DNA from 2 places in the Sphingomonas sp. GW821-FHT09B04 genome. Region 1 is predicted to be linked to the other one. Evidence: riboswitches for the same ligand, from Rfam matches in the RefSeq annotation. Region 1 holds a riboswitch; the other holds the start of a gene.
What was found. A riboswitch is a leader RNA that binds a small molecule or an ion and turns the genes downstream of it on or off. The one in region 1 is predicted to bind cobalamin.

Region 1 (6,243 bases):
AACGCCCTGCCGACGCCCGAGATCGCCGAGACCGCGCGCCTGTGGGCGATCCGCGCGAGCGATCCGGGCTTTTCCGACTGGGATGCCTTCACGCAGTGGCTGGAAGAATCGCCCGCGCACCTCGACGCCTATGAGACGGCGCTCGCGCAGGCCGATGAAGCCGCCGAACTGCTTGCCACGAAACCAATTCCCGCCTGGCAGCCCGAGCCGGACTCGGGCTATCGTCCGCCCCGCCGCCGCTGGTTCGCCGGCGCTGCGGTAGCGGCTGCTGTAGCGGCGGTCACTGGCTGGGGCCTGATCGATCGCGGTCATTCACCCGAGCAGATCGCGACCGCACCGGGCGAGCACCGCACCATCGACCTGGCTGACGGGTCACGGATCATCCTCAACGGCAACACCCGCATCACCATCGACCGCGACAAGCCGCGCCATGTCGAGCTGGCGCAGGGCGAGGCGCTGTTCGAGGTCAGGCATGACGAGGCCAATCCGTTCCTCGTCGTCACCGGCAATACGAAACTGCTCGACGCGGGCACCGTGTTCAACGTCATCGCCGAGGGTAATGGCGCGCTGGACGTCGAGGTGGCCGAAGGCGCGGTGATCTATCAGCCCGGTGCCGGTCAGGTGCGGCTCGATCCGGGCGACGGATTGTCGCGCTCCCGCACCGGCGCGCTTCCGGTCCTGCGCAAGGCCAGCCCGCAGAATGTCGGCGGCTGGCGTTCGGGCGCGCTCTATTACGACCGTGCGCCGCTCGACCGGATCGCGCAGGATCTGACGCGCAATCTCGGGCGGACGGTAGAGGTCAAGGGCGGCGGATTCGCGCCCTATACGGGTTCGCTGATGCTCAACGGAAGTGCGGAGGACGTGCTGGCACGCGCAGCGCCGCTGCTGGGCGTGCGGTTCACCGCACATGGAAAAGGATGGGTAATGTCACCTGCCAATGGTTCTCCGCCCTAGCCCCCTGGCCCTGATCCCAATCCTGATGGCGTCTCCTGCACTCGCGCAGGAGCGGACGGCCGACGTTCGCCTGCCCGAAATGCGCCTCGACGCCGCGGTGCGCCTGCTCAGCAAACAATCGGGCGCAAGCATCGGTTTCCGCGACCCTGCGCTGGCCGGCGTGCGCGTCAACGCGGTGCGCGGCAAACTGACCGCGGCTGCAGCGCTCGAGCGCGCCCTGCGGGGCACCGGCGCGCGCGCGCGGCAGGTAGCGGCGGCCACATATCTGATCGAACGCGCGACCGTGGTCGCAAGACCCGCTCCGCGCCCGGCACCTCCACGCGCCGAGCCGGCGCCACCCGCACCCGAAGCACCGATCGAAGTGGTCGTCACCGCCACTAAACGCGACATTCCGCTGGGCGCCTATCCCGGCGGAGTCCAGATCATCAACGGCGACAGCCTGTCTGCGGCGGACGGGCTGCAAGGCACCGCCGCGATCGAGACGCGCATCGCAAGCGTCGTCTCGACCCATCTCGGCCCCGGCCGCAACAAGCTGTTCGTGCGCGGCATCGCCGATTCGAGCTTCGTCGGCCCCACTCAGGCGACCGTCGGGCAATATTGGGGCAACAGCCGCATCACCTACAGCGCGCCGGATCCCAATCTGCGCCTCTACGACGTCCAGAGCATCGAGGTGCTGGAGGGTCCACAGGGCACCCTCTATGGCGCTGGATCGCTGGGCGGGGTGGTCCGCATCGTACCGCGCGCGCCCAATTTGCGCGCGAGCGAGGCTGCGATCTGGGGCGGCATCACCGGCGTGCAGCATGGGCAGCCTTCGATCGATGGCGGCGCAATCGTCAACGTGCCGCTGATCGACGACAAGCTTGCGTTCCGGGGACTTGCCTTCGGCTCGGTCGAGGGCGGCTATATCGACGATATTGGCCGCGGCCTGCGCGATGTGAACCGCGTGCGGACGATCGGCGGACGCGGCGCGCTGCGGTTCGATGCCGGGGACGGCTGGCTGCTCGACCTGACCGGTGTCGGCCAGAAGATTCGCGGCGACGACAGCCAATATGCCGAGCGCGGCGCGGGGGAGCTGGCCCGGAACGGCAGCATCGCGCAGCCGTTCCGCAGCGACTATTGGCTGGCGGACTTCGTCGTCCGCAAGCGCTGGGACGATCTCGAGCTGACCTCCTCGCTCGGCTATGCCCGGCAATATGTCTTCGAGATGTTCGAAGGGCAGGCGCTGGCCGACGTCGGCATGCCGGACGTGCAGCCCAAGGCGGATGCGCCCGGCACCGGCTATTCGCAGGCCAACCGAGTCTCGATGCTCACCTTCGAAACGCGGCTCGCAAAGCGCGGGCCGGACGGCACCGGCTGGCTGCTCGCCGCGAGCCTCCTCCGCAACAACGCGCGCGTCGAGCGCCGAATGGACATCGCCCCCACGCTGGCCCCCGTGGGTGGCGCCCAGGTTGGGGGCTCGGGCAGCGTGACCTTCCCCAGCCGCGACTATGTCTGGTCGATGGCAGTCTTTCAGCCGCTGACCGGGGTTACCAACAAGGTCGACGAAGCGACGCTGTACGGCGAGGCGACGATCGAGCCGATGCCGCGCGTGACGCTGACCCTTGGATCGCGGCTCACACACGCCAGTCTTTCGGGCCGTTCAGAGGACGTGCTGGAGACGCTCGCCTATCGCAATGACCCCGGTGCGCGCGTCAGCCGCAGCGAAACCCGGTTCCTCCCATCGGCGGCGCTCGCGTGGCGGCCAAATGATCAGCTCACCCTGTTCGCGCGCTTCCAGCAGGGTTTCCGCCCGGGTGGCATCGCCATTCGGCAGGACTATGTGCAGCGCTTCGAGGGCGACCGGGTGACCACGCTGGAAGCCGGCAGCCGTTATATCGGGGACAGGTTCGATATCGCCGTGAGCGGATCATGGACCGACTGGAAGCACATTCAGGCAGACCTGATCGATGGCTTCGGTTTTCCCACCACCGCGAATATCGGCGATGGCGAAGTGTTCTCACTGGGAGTCGCGGGCCGCTGGCGCCCGATGCGCGGGCTCGAGATCGACGCGTCGGTCTATCTCAACGACAGCAGCGTCACGCGCCGCGACTTCGTCGTGCTGCCGATCGAGGGGGTACCCTCGATCCCGGCCGACCGGCTGCCCAATGTCGCCGACGCGACCGGTCGCGTGGGATTTGCCTACACCACCGAACTCACCTCGGGCGACTCGTTCAAGCTGGATGGCCATGTCCGCTATGTCGGGCAATCCACGCTGGGCGTCGGACCGATCCTTGAACGGTTGCAGGGCGACTATGTCGATACCGGGCTGGAAGCGCGGATCGGCAACGACCGGCGCGGGATCAGCCTGACGCTGACTAACTTGCTCGATTCGCGCGGCAACCGCTTCGCGCTGGGTTCGCCCTTCCTGATCCGCGACCGCGACCAGATCACCCCGCTGCGTCCGCGCAGCATCCGCATCGGCTTCGACTGGAATTTCTAGCCGCTGCAAGGCCCGGCCTCGCGATCCCCGTTGGCAAGTGCAGCATTTGCGCGTAGGGGCGCGCTCGGACGCCGGGAGAAATCCGGTCGTCCGATTGATCGCGCTGGTGCCCCGCAAGGGGCTTGAATGGGAATGCGGTGCGGATGGGCTTCCATCCAAATCCGCGGCTGTCCCTGCAACTGTAAGCGGCGAGCGAGATGCGCTGGCTTCCCATTCGAGGAAGCAGCCACTGGATCGAAACGATCCGGGAAGGCCGTGCATCGAGCGACGACCCGTGAGCCAGGATACCTGCCAGCGTGGGTCGCTCTTGCCGTGGTCCAGGGATTGGCCAGGGCACGGTTTCTCTCCGTCTGAGCGACGAACCATGCGGCCGGGGCCGCACGGTCACGCTTGTGCGGGTGCCCTCCAGCGTCCGTCCGCACGCGCGTGCCGGCCGGATGCGATCCGGCAGGTCCCGCCTTCCAGTTGCTCGACGCGGGGGGACTAAATGTGAAGTACCGTTATTTGACCGTCCTGCTTGCCAGCGCCGCCGCCATGCCGGCATTCGCGCAGGATCAGGCACCCGCCGACGATGTCGTCGTCAGCGCCAGCCGCGTGCCGCTCACGCCGCGCGAGATCGGCAGCGCCGTCACCGTGATCACCGCCGAGGATATCCAGCGCGAGCAGGTCACCTTCGTGAAGGACATCTTCCAGGATCTGGCCGGCGTGCAGATCAGCTCCGACCGCCCCGGCGACCTCACCAGCGTCAGCATCCGCGGGTCGGACAATGATCAGGTCCTGTACCTGATCGACGGCATCGAGCTCGGCGACCCCAGCTCGACCAGCACCCAATATCAGTCGGATCACCTGACCACCGCCGATATCGCGCGGATCGAGGTGCTGCGCGGCAACCAGAGCTCGCTCTACGGCTCCGACGCGATCGGCGGCGTGGTCAACATCATCACCAAGCGCGCAAAGGACGACGGCCTGCTGTTCAACGCGCAGGGCGAATATGGGTCGTACGAAACGCTCAACGGCGCGGCGTCGGTGATCGGCAAGAAGGGCGCGCTCGACTTCCGCCTGACCGCCAGCGGCTACAAGCATAACGGCCCCTCGCTCGCCGATCCGGCGACCGGCACATCGGTCGAGGAAGACGAATATTGGCGCTACGGCTTCAGCGGTCGCGCTGGCCTCGCCGCAACCTCGAATATCGATCTGCAGCTGATCGGCTTCTGGCAGAATTCGCATTCGGACCTCGACGGCACCAACGCCGACAGCACCGACACGGTGCGCAAGAAGGAATGGGCCTATGCGGCTCAGGCGAGCTACCGCAGCGACGACAATGCCTGGCGTGCGAGCGCCACGGCAAGCCGCTACGTCGCCCAGCGTCGCTATTTCGGCACCTATAACCGCGCCGAAGGCGACTTCTTCGAAGGCACCAAGGACGTGCTCGCGGCCAATGTCAGCTACGACAAGGGCGGCCTCTTCGGTGTCGCGGCCGGCGCGAACTATGAAGAAGAATATACCGATCAGGTGACTGCCTTCTCGGGCGTGTTCGACAAGAAGATCACGACCAAGTCGGCCTTTGCCGAGCTGGCGCTGCGCCCGGCACAGGGCCTCACCGTCACCGGTGCGGCACGCATCGACGACAATAGCCGCTTCGGCAGCTTCGACACCTATCGCGTCACCGGCGCCTATGTCCTCGAAGACCTGATCGGCAGCGGCAACGTCAAGCTGCGCGCAAGCTATGGCTCGGGCGCCAAGGCACCGGGGCTCTACCAACTGTTCGACCCGACCTATGGCAATCCCAAGCTCCAGGTCGAGACCAGCGAAGGCGGCGATGTCGGCGTCGATTTCGACTTCGGCTCGGCGTTCAGCGCTCAGGTCTCCTACTTCTTCGCCAAGACCCGCAACGAGATCCTGTTCGATTGCGCCGCAGCCGCGGCCGCAAAGGAAAAGGGTTGCTATATGAACCTGGGCAGGACGCGGAAGTCTGGCGTCGAAGTCGCGTTCAACCTGCGCCCCACCGAGTGGTTGGCGTTCCGCCAGAGCCTGACCTATCTCGACGCCGAACAGTATGTGGCCAGCAAATGGCAAAGCCTGCGCCGCCCCGAATTCACGGGCAGCACGTCGGTCACGCTCACGCCGATCGATCGCTTCTCATTCACCGCGCGCCTGCGCCATCGCGACAACAGCCAGCCCAGCACCCGCAGGCTCAAGGGCTATGAGGTCGTCGATCTGCTCGCGTCCTACGGGATCACCGACAATGTCGAGATCTATGGCCGGGTCACCAACCTGTTCGATAAGCAGTATCAGATGGCCTACGGCAAGAACGCCCTCGGCCGCAGCGCTTATGGCGGCATCCGCCTGAAGTTCTGACCTGTTCGGGGAGGCGGCTCGGGCCGCCTCCCCTACTCATTTTCGGAGACACGCGATGAAGCCCCGGACCGACGCCGAACACAATGAGCGGATGAAGAAGATCCAGGCCGCTCAGGCGAAGAAGATCGCGACCAAGACGGTCGAGAAGGGTCTGCTGATCGTCCACACCGGCAACGGCAAGGGCAAGTCGTCTTCCGCCTTCGGCGTCGCCGCACGCGCGATCGGGCATGGCATGAAGGTTGGCATCGTCCAGTTCGTGAAGGGCACGATCGACACCGGCGAAAAGCGCTTCTTCGACCGCTTCCCCGACGAGATCGAATTCAAACGGATGGGCGAAGGCTTCACCTGGGACACGCAGGACCGCACGCGCGACATCGCTGCGGCGCGCGCCGGGTGGGAAGAGGTCAAGCGGATGATCGCCGACCCCGCCTATGCGCTGGTCATCGCCGACG
Region 2 (6,243 bases), on a different contig from region 1:
AGGTTGCGGCGGCGGACTGGCGGCGCTCGCCAGTGAGCAGGTCTTCCGCCCAGAGTTCCACGGCGACCGCGACCGAACTGCGGCCCTGCATGCGGATGCGCGAGACCAGCTCGACCATTTCCCCCGCGCGGATCGGCGAAGTGAAGTCGATGCGGTCGGACGCGGCCATGACCATGACGGCGCGCGCGTGGCGGGTGGCGGCAATGAAGGCGGCCTTGCCCATCATCTTGAGCGCGTCGCCGCCATAGAGCGTGCCGTAATGGTTGGTCTGGGGCGGGAAGACCATCTCGGCCATGCGCAGCACCCCGGGTTCCGGGGCCGGTCCCGCTGCGAGCGGGGGGAGGGGCAGGCGGGTATCCGGCCCCTTGACCGCGACGAGGGTGAAGACGCCGCACGTGCACAACCGTCGCTCGCCGCTGACCGGCGCTTCAGCGACCAGGGTGATCTCGACATCGAGCGCGCTGGTGCCGACGCGGACGATGCGGCCCGATGCCTCGACCATCTCGCCCGCGCGCGCCGGGGCGGCAAAGTCGATCCGGTCGGAGGCGGCGGTAACGAAGGGCGCGCGGCCATGGAGGCTGGCGGCGAGGAACGCGACCTTGTCCATATGCGCGAGCGCCACCCCGCCGAAGAGCGTGCCATGGTGATTGGTGTCGCCCGGAAAGACCATGTCGATCAGGCGGACGATGGGTTCGTCGGTGGGGGCGGTTGTCATTCGTACTCCTAAATCCCGCCGTCATCCCCGCGAAGGCGGGGATCCATTGGGGCTGACGTCGCGGCTCGATCCGATCGGTCAGCCTGAATGGATTCCCGCCTTCGCGGGAATGACGAGGGGAAGGGGGAGAGGCTTACGCCTCCACCGTCACTTCGGCGCGCAGGGTGCGGGCGGCGGCGACCATCGCGTCGATCGCGGGGCGCACCTCTTCCCATTTGCGGGTTTTGAGGCCGCAATCGGGGTTCACCCACAGTTGCGACGGGCTGAGGTGGGCCTGGGCGAGGCGCATCAGCGCGACCATCTCTTCCTCGCCGGGGACGCGCGGGGCGTGGATATCGTACACGCCCGGCCCGATCGCGGCGGGATAATCATAGGCCGCGAAGCCCTCGAGCAGCTCCATCTGCGAGCGCGCGGTCTCGATCGAGATCACGTCGGTGTCCATCGCGCCGATCGAGGGCAGGATGTCGTTGAACTCCGAATAGCACATATGCGTGTGGATCTGGGTGGCGTCGGCAACCCCGGCGGCGGAGAGGCGGAAGCAGTCAACCGACCAGTCGAGATAATGCTGCCAGTCCTTGCAGCGCAGCGGCAGGCCTTCGCGCAGCGCTGCTTCGTCGATCTGGATCGCCTGACAGCCGGCGGCTTCGAGATCCTGCACCTCGTCGCGGATCGCGAGCGCGATCTGGCGGCACGATGCTTCGCGCGGCTGGTCGTCGCGGACGAAGCTCCAGTTGAGGATCGTCACCGGGCCGGTGAGCATCCCCTTGACCGGCTTGTCGGTCACGCTCTGGGCGTAGCGCCACCATTCGACCGTCATCGCCGTCGGGCGTGAAACGTCGCCGTACAGGACCGGCGGGCGGACGCAGCGCGAGCCGTAACTCTGGACCCAGCCATTCACCGTGAAGGCGAAGCCGGCGAGCTGTTCGCCGAAATACTGGACCATGTCGTTCCGCTCGAACTCGCCATGGACGAGCATGTCGAGTCCGGCTTCCTCCTGCCAGCGGATCGTGCGCAGCGTTTCGGCGCGCAGGAACGCGTCATAAGCCGCGGCATCGAGATTGCCGCGGTTATACTCGGCGCGCGCGCGACGGACCTCGGCGGTCTGCGGGAACGAGCCGATCGTGGTGGTGGGGAAGAGGGGGAGGTCGAGTACCGCTGCCTGCGCGGCGATGCGGGTCGGGTGATCCGAGCGGCGCTCGCGCATGTCGGGCGTAACCGCGGCGATGCGCGCAGCGACGGCGGCGTCATGGATACGCGGTGAGGTGCGGCGATTGGCAGCCGCTTGCGAGGCGATCGCGAGTTCGGCGGTGACGGCGGCGCGCCCCTCGTTGAGTGCGCGCTTGAGGGTGTTGAGTTCCTCGACCTTCTGCACGGCGAAGGCGAGCCATTGACGAACCTCTTCGTCGAGTTTGGTTTCGAGCGCGAGGTCGACGGGCACGTGGAGCAGCGAGCAGGACGGGGCGAGGATCAGGTCACGCTCCGCCGCCAACGGCTCGATCCGGTCGAGCAAAGCGGCAAGGTCGGCGCGCCAGATGTTGCGGCCGTCGATCACGCCGAGCGAGAGTGTCAGCGTCTTCGGCGCGGCCTTGAGCACCGCGTCGAGTTGCTCGGGCGCGCGGACGAGGTCGACGTGCAGGCCCGCGACCGGCAACGAAGTGGCGAGGCCGAGATTGTCGCCGAGCCCGCCGAAATAGGTGGTCAGCATGATCTGCGGCGTCGAGCGCGCGAGTCGGGCATAGGCGCGGGTGAAGGCGCGGCGCTGCTGCTCGGTCAGGTCGGTGACGAGGACCGGCTCGTCGATCTGGACCCATTCGGCGCCGGCATGGGCGAGGTGGTTGAGGATCACGCCGTACAGGCCGAGCACTTCGTCGAGATAGTCGAACGGATCGACGCCGGTGGCTTTCACCAGGCTGAGCCAGCTGACCGGGCCGAGCAGGACGGGGCGGGTCTCATAGCCCTGTGCCTTCGCCTCGCGATATTCCTCGACCACCTTGAGCCGACCGAGCGCGAGCTTCTGCCCGGCGGACAGCTCGGGGACGATGTAATGATAGTTGGTGTCGAACCACTTGGTCATCTCGCATGCGGTGAGGCTGTGCGAATGGGCGCAGCCTTCGTGCGAACCGGTGGTGCCGCGGGCCATGGCGAAATAGGTGGCGAGCGTCGCCTCGCCGTCCGCCGCGCCGTAGCGGGCGGGGATCGCGCCGAGCATTACGCTGAGATCAAGGACATGGTCGTAGAGCGAGAAGTCGTTCGACGGCAGCCAGTCGGCGCCGAGCGCGGTCTGGCGTGCCCAGGCAGCGGTGCGCAGGCCTGCCGCGGATTCGAGCAGCGTGGCTTCGTCGGACTTGCCCGACCAGAAGGATTCGAGTGCGTGCTTGAGCTCACGGCGCGGGCCGATGCGCGGAAAGCCGAGTGTGGCGATGGTGACGGTCATTGATCTTCTACCCCGAAGAAGGCGGGGAGAAGCCGGACGCGTGCGGGCTTGAGCGGACGGTAGGGACCGGCCGCGCATTGCGCATGCGGCCAGACCGGGCACCCCGCCGGTGGACGTTATCGTGTCGCGGGCAGGTCTTCTGGCTCACGGGTCAACGCGAACGGTCTGGCCTTCCCGGGGCGAACCCCAGTGACACGTATCGACCGCCGCTCGCCGCTTACAGTTGCGGGGGCAGCGCCGGAATTCAGCCCGAAGACTGGCACCGGCTTCCCATCTTAGCTCCGGCGCGGACAAGCCGACCGGAGCACCTTCGACCCCATCAGCATCGCGCCGACGGGGCCGGGTGTCAAGTATGATATAAAGACTTCTTTATATCTTTAATTGTTGGAAGGGCCTTTCAACTCGACGATATTGCCTTCGGGGTCGCGGATATAGACTGACGGGCCTTCACCCTCGGCGCCGTAGCGCGGCCCTTCCTCGAGGATCTCGACGCCGTGGGCGGCGAGGTGCGCGCCGAGCGCCTCGCGGTCGAACGGCTCGATCGCGAGCGCGAAATGATCGAGGTTGCGGCCTTCCGCGCCGGGCGCCGCGCCGCCCTTCGCACCCAGCTTGCCGTCGATCGGGACGATGTCGATCAGCGAGGCGCCCGCGCGGAGCTGGTAGAGGCCGATATCCGCCTGCTCACGCTCGTCGGTGCAGCCGAGCACGTCGTGATAGAAGGCCAGAATCTTGGGCAGGTCGACGACGCGCAGCACGATATGGTCGATGCCGCGCATCGTGAAGGGTGGGGTCATGGCTCTCTCCTATTGTGCGGCGGGCGCCGCTCGCGCTCAATGACGGAGATGGTCGCGCAGTTCCAGCCAGCCCGGCAGCTTGGCGTCGAAACCGATAGTGTGGAGTGGGCTGGACGAGGGGAGGGCGACGGTCGCGTAGCCGGTGGCGCCGAGGTGCTTCAGCCCGTGTTTGAGCGCGGTGCCGCCGTTGAACGCGATGGCGCGCAGATCAGGCAGCGTCGCGGCAAGCGCGGCGATGTCGTTCGGCGCGATCCCGCTGAGCGCGGCATCGGTGCTGCCCGGGCGGTGCGCGGTCGCGACAACGTCCCAGAGTCCGACATGCGCCTCGAGCAATGCGGCGAGTCGATCGGGATAGGCGAGAGCGGTGAGGTCGTGGTCGACCACCGCCGACATCAGCCGCCAGAACTGGTTCTGCGGATGCGCGTAATATTGCTGGGCGGCGAGCGAGCGATCACCGGGCAGGCTGCCGCAGATCAGCACGCGGACACCGCGGTCGATGACGGGTGGGAAGCTCGATTTGCGGGGAGTTGATTGCGCCACGCCGCCGTCCTAGCATCGCTCCATGGCGCGCGCGATCACCCGCTATGCCGACTTCTGGCCCTATTATCTTCGCGAACATGCGAAGGCTGAGACGCGGGCACTGCACTATGCCGGGACGATTCTGACCTTCGCCGCGCTGGCGGCGGGGATCTGGCTCAACAGCTGGTGGTTCCTCGCCATCCCGATGGCGGGCTACGGCTTTGCCTGGGCCGCGCATTTCGGGGTGGAGAAGAACCGGCCGGCGACCTTCACGTATCCGCTCTGGTCGCTGGTCAGCGACTATCGCATGTTTTTCCTGTGGCTGAGCGGGCGGCTGGGGCCGCATCTCAGGCAGGCAGGCGTCGTCTAGCGATCCTTCAGCGACCGGCGCGCTTCCTTCATGGCGCGTTCCGTCGCTTCCTGCGTGACCTCGGCCATGGCGAGCGCGACCGATGCGCTCTTCAAAGCGCGATCGACGTGCCGGTTCGCCCGGTCCGACACGCGCTTCGACATCGCGCGGAGTTCGCTGTCCATCGGGATGCGCTTGCCATTGGCGCAATGCATCATGTCGTTGCCGATGTTGACGTTGTCGTTCCTGGCCTCGTTCGCGCCGTACCCGCATTTCCGCGCAATCAACGCCCGGTCCTCGGCGGTAACGATCGGCCCTTGCGCAGCCATCTCGCGTTCGACTGCTGTGGAGAGTCGCGTGTCCGCGGTCTCGCGCGCGCTGCCCGGGATGGCGGCAAACACCGCGACGGAGGTGATCGCCAGATACGCAAAACGAGTCATTCGCCTTCTCCCAATCTTGTGACTACAGTTGTAGTCAATGGCTGGTATCGGGTCAAGCAGGCGCGTCCGGATGTTGCCACGCGCCAAGCATCGCTTGCTTGCCGCGCCGGGCAGGGCATGCAAATGGTCGGCCTATGCACGTCGCAAACGATACCATCGCACTGATCGGCAACACTCCGCTGGTGCGGCTGAAGGGGCCGAGCGAGGCCACAGGCTGCGACATCTTCGGTAAGTGCGAGTTCGCCAATCCGGGCGCGAGCGTGAAGGATCGCGCCGCGCTGTTCATCGTCCAGGACGCTGAGGCGCGCGGGCTGATCGCGCCGGGCGGGACGATCGTTGAGGGGACTGCGGGCAATACCGGCATCGGCCTCGCGCTGGTCGGCAATGCCAAGGGCTACAAGACGATCATCGTCATGCCCGAGACGCAGAGCCGCGAGAAGATGGACACGTTGCGCGCACTGGGTGCCGAGCTCGTGCTCGTGCCCGCCGCGCCCTATTCCAACCCCGGCCATTTCGTGCACACCAGCCGCCGCATCGCTGAGGAAACGCCGAACGCGGTCTGGGCCAACCAGTTCGACAATATCGCCAACCGCAAGGCGCATATCGTCTCGACTGCTGAGGAGATCTGGACGCAGATGGAGGGCCGGATCGACGGCTTCACCTGCGCTGCGGGCACCGGCGGGACGATCGCGGGGGTGGGGCTGGGCCTTAAGGAAAAGGACGAGCGCGTGACGATCGCGCTGTCCGACCCGCATGGCGCGGCACTCTACGAATATTATGCGCATGGCGAGCTGAAGGCCGAAGGCAGTTCGGTCGCTGAAGGCATCGGGCAGGGGCGAATTACCGCCAACCTCGAAGGCGCGCCGATCGACACCCAGTTCCGCATCTCCGACGAGGAGGGGCTGGAATGGGTCGAGCGGCTGCTGGCTGAAGAGGGGCTGTGCCTGGGCCTGTCGTCGGGCATCAACGTTGCTGGCGCAGTGCGACTGGCG

Region 2: linked by a shared signal. The riboswitch ahead of metE (5-methyltetrahydropteroyltriglutamate--homocysteine S-methyltransferase) and the one ahead of AC07NK_RS17605 (TonB-dependent receptor plug domain-containing protein) in region 1 are both predicted to bind cobalamin.

The regions. Positions count from the first base shown of each region.
Region 1 is NZ_JBWKPO010000005.1:393,073-399,315, reverse strand. It holds gene AC07NK_RS17615 (FecR family protein) at 1-954, shown strand, start outside; gene AC07NK_RS17610 (TonB-dependent receptor) at 980-3,433, shown strand; cobalamin riboswitch at 3,522-3,743, shown strand; gene AC07NK_RS17605 (TonB-dependent receptor plug domain-containing protein) at 3,923-5,791, shown strand; gene cobO (cob(I)yrinic acid a,c-diamide adenosyltransferase) at 5,847-6,243, shown strand, end outside.
Region 2 is NZ_JBWKPO010000002.1:303,241-309,483, forward strand. It holds gene AC07NK_RS07390 (acyl-CoA thioesterase) at 1-715, opposite strand, end outside; gene metE (5-methyltetrahydropteroyltriglutamate--homocysteine S-methyltransferase) at 849-3,149, opposite strand; cobalamin riboswitch at 3,262-3,476, opposite strand; gene AC07NK_RS07400 (VOC family protein) at 3,527-3,943, opposite strand; gene AC07NK_RS07405 (DNA-deoxyinosine glycosylase) at 3,980-4,483, opposite strand; gene AC07NK_RS07410 (Mpo1-like protein) at 4,506-4,832, shown strand; gene AC07NK_RS07415 (hypothetical protein) at 4,829-5,251, opposite strand; gene AC07NK_RS07420 (cysteine synthase A) at 5,386-6,243, shown strand, end outside.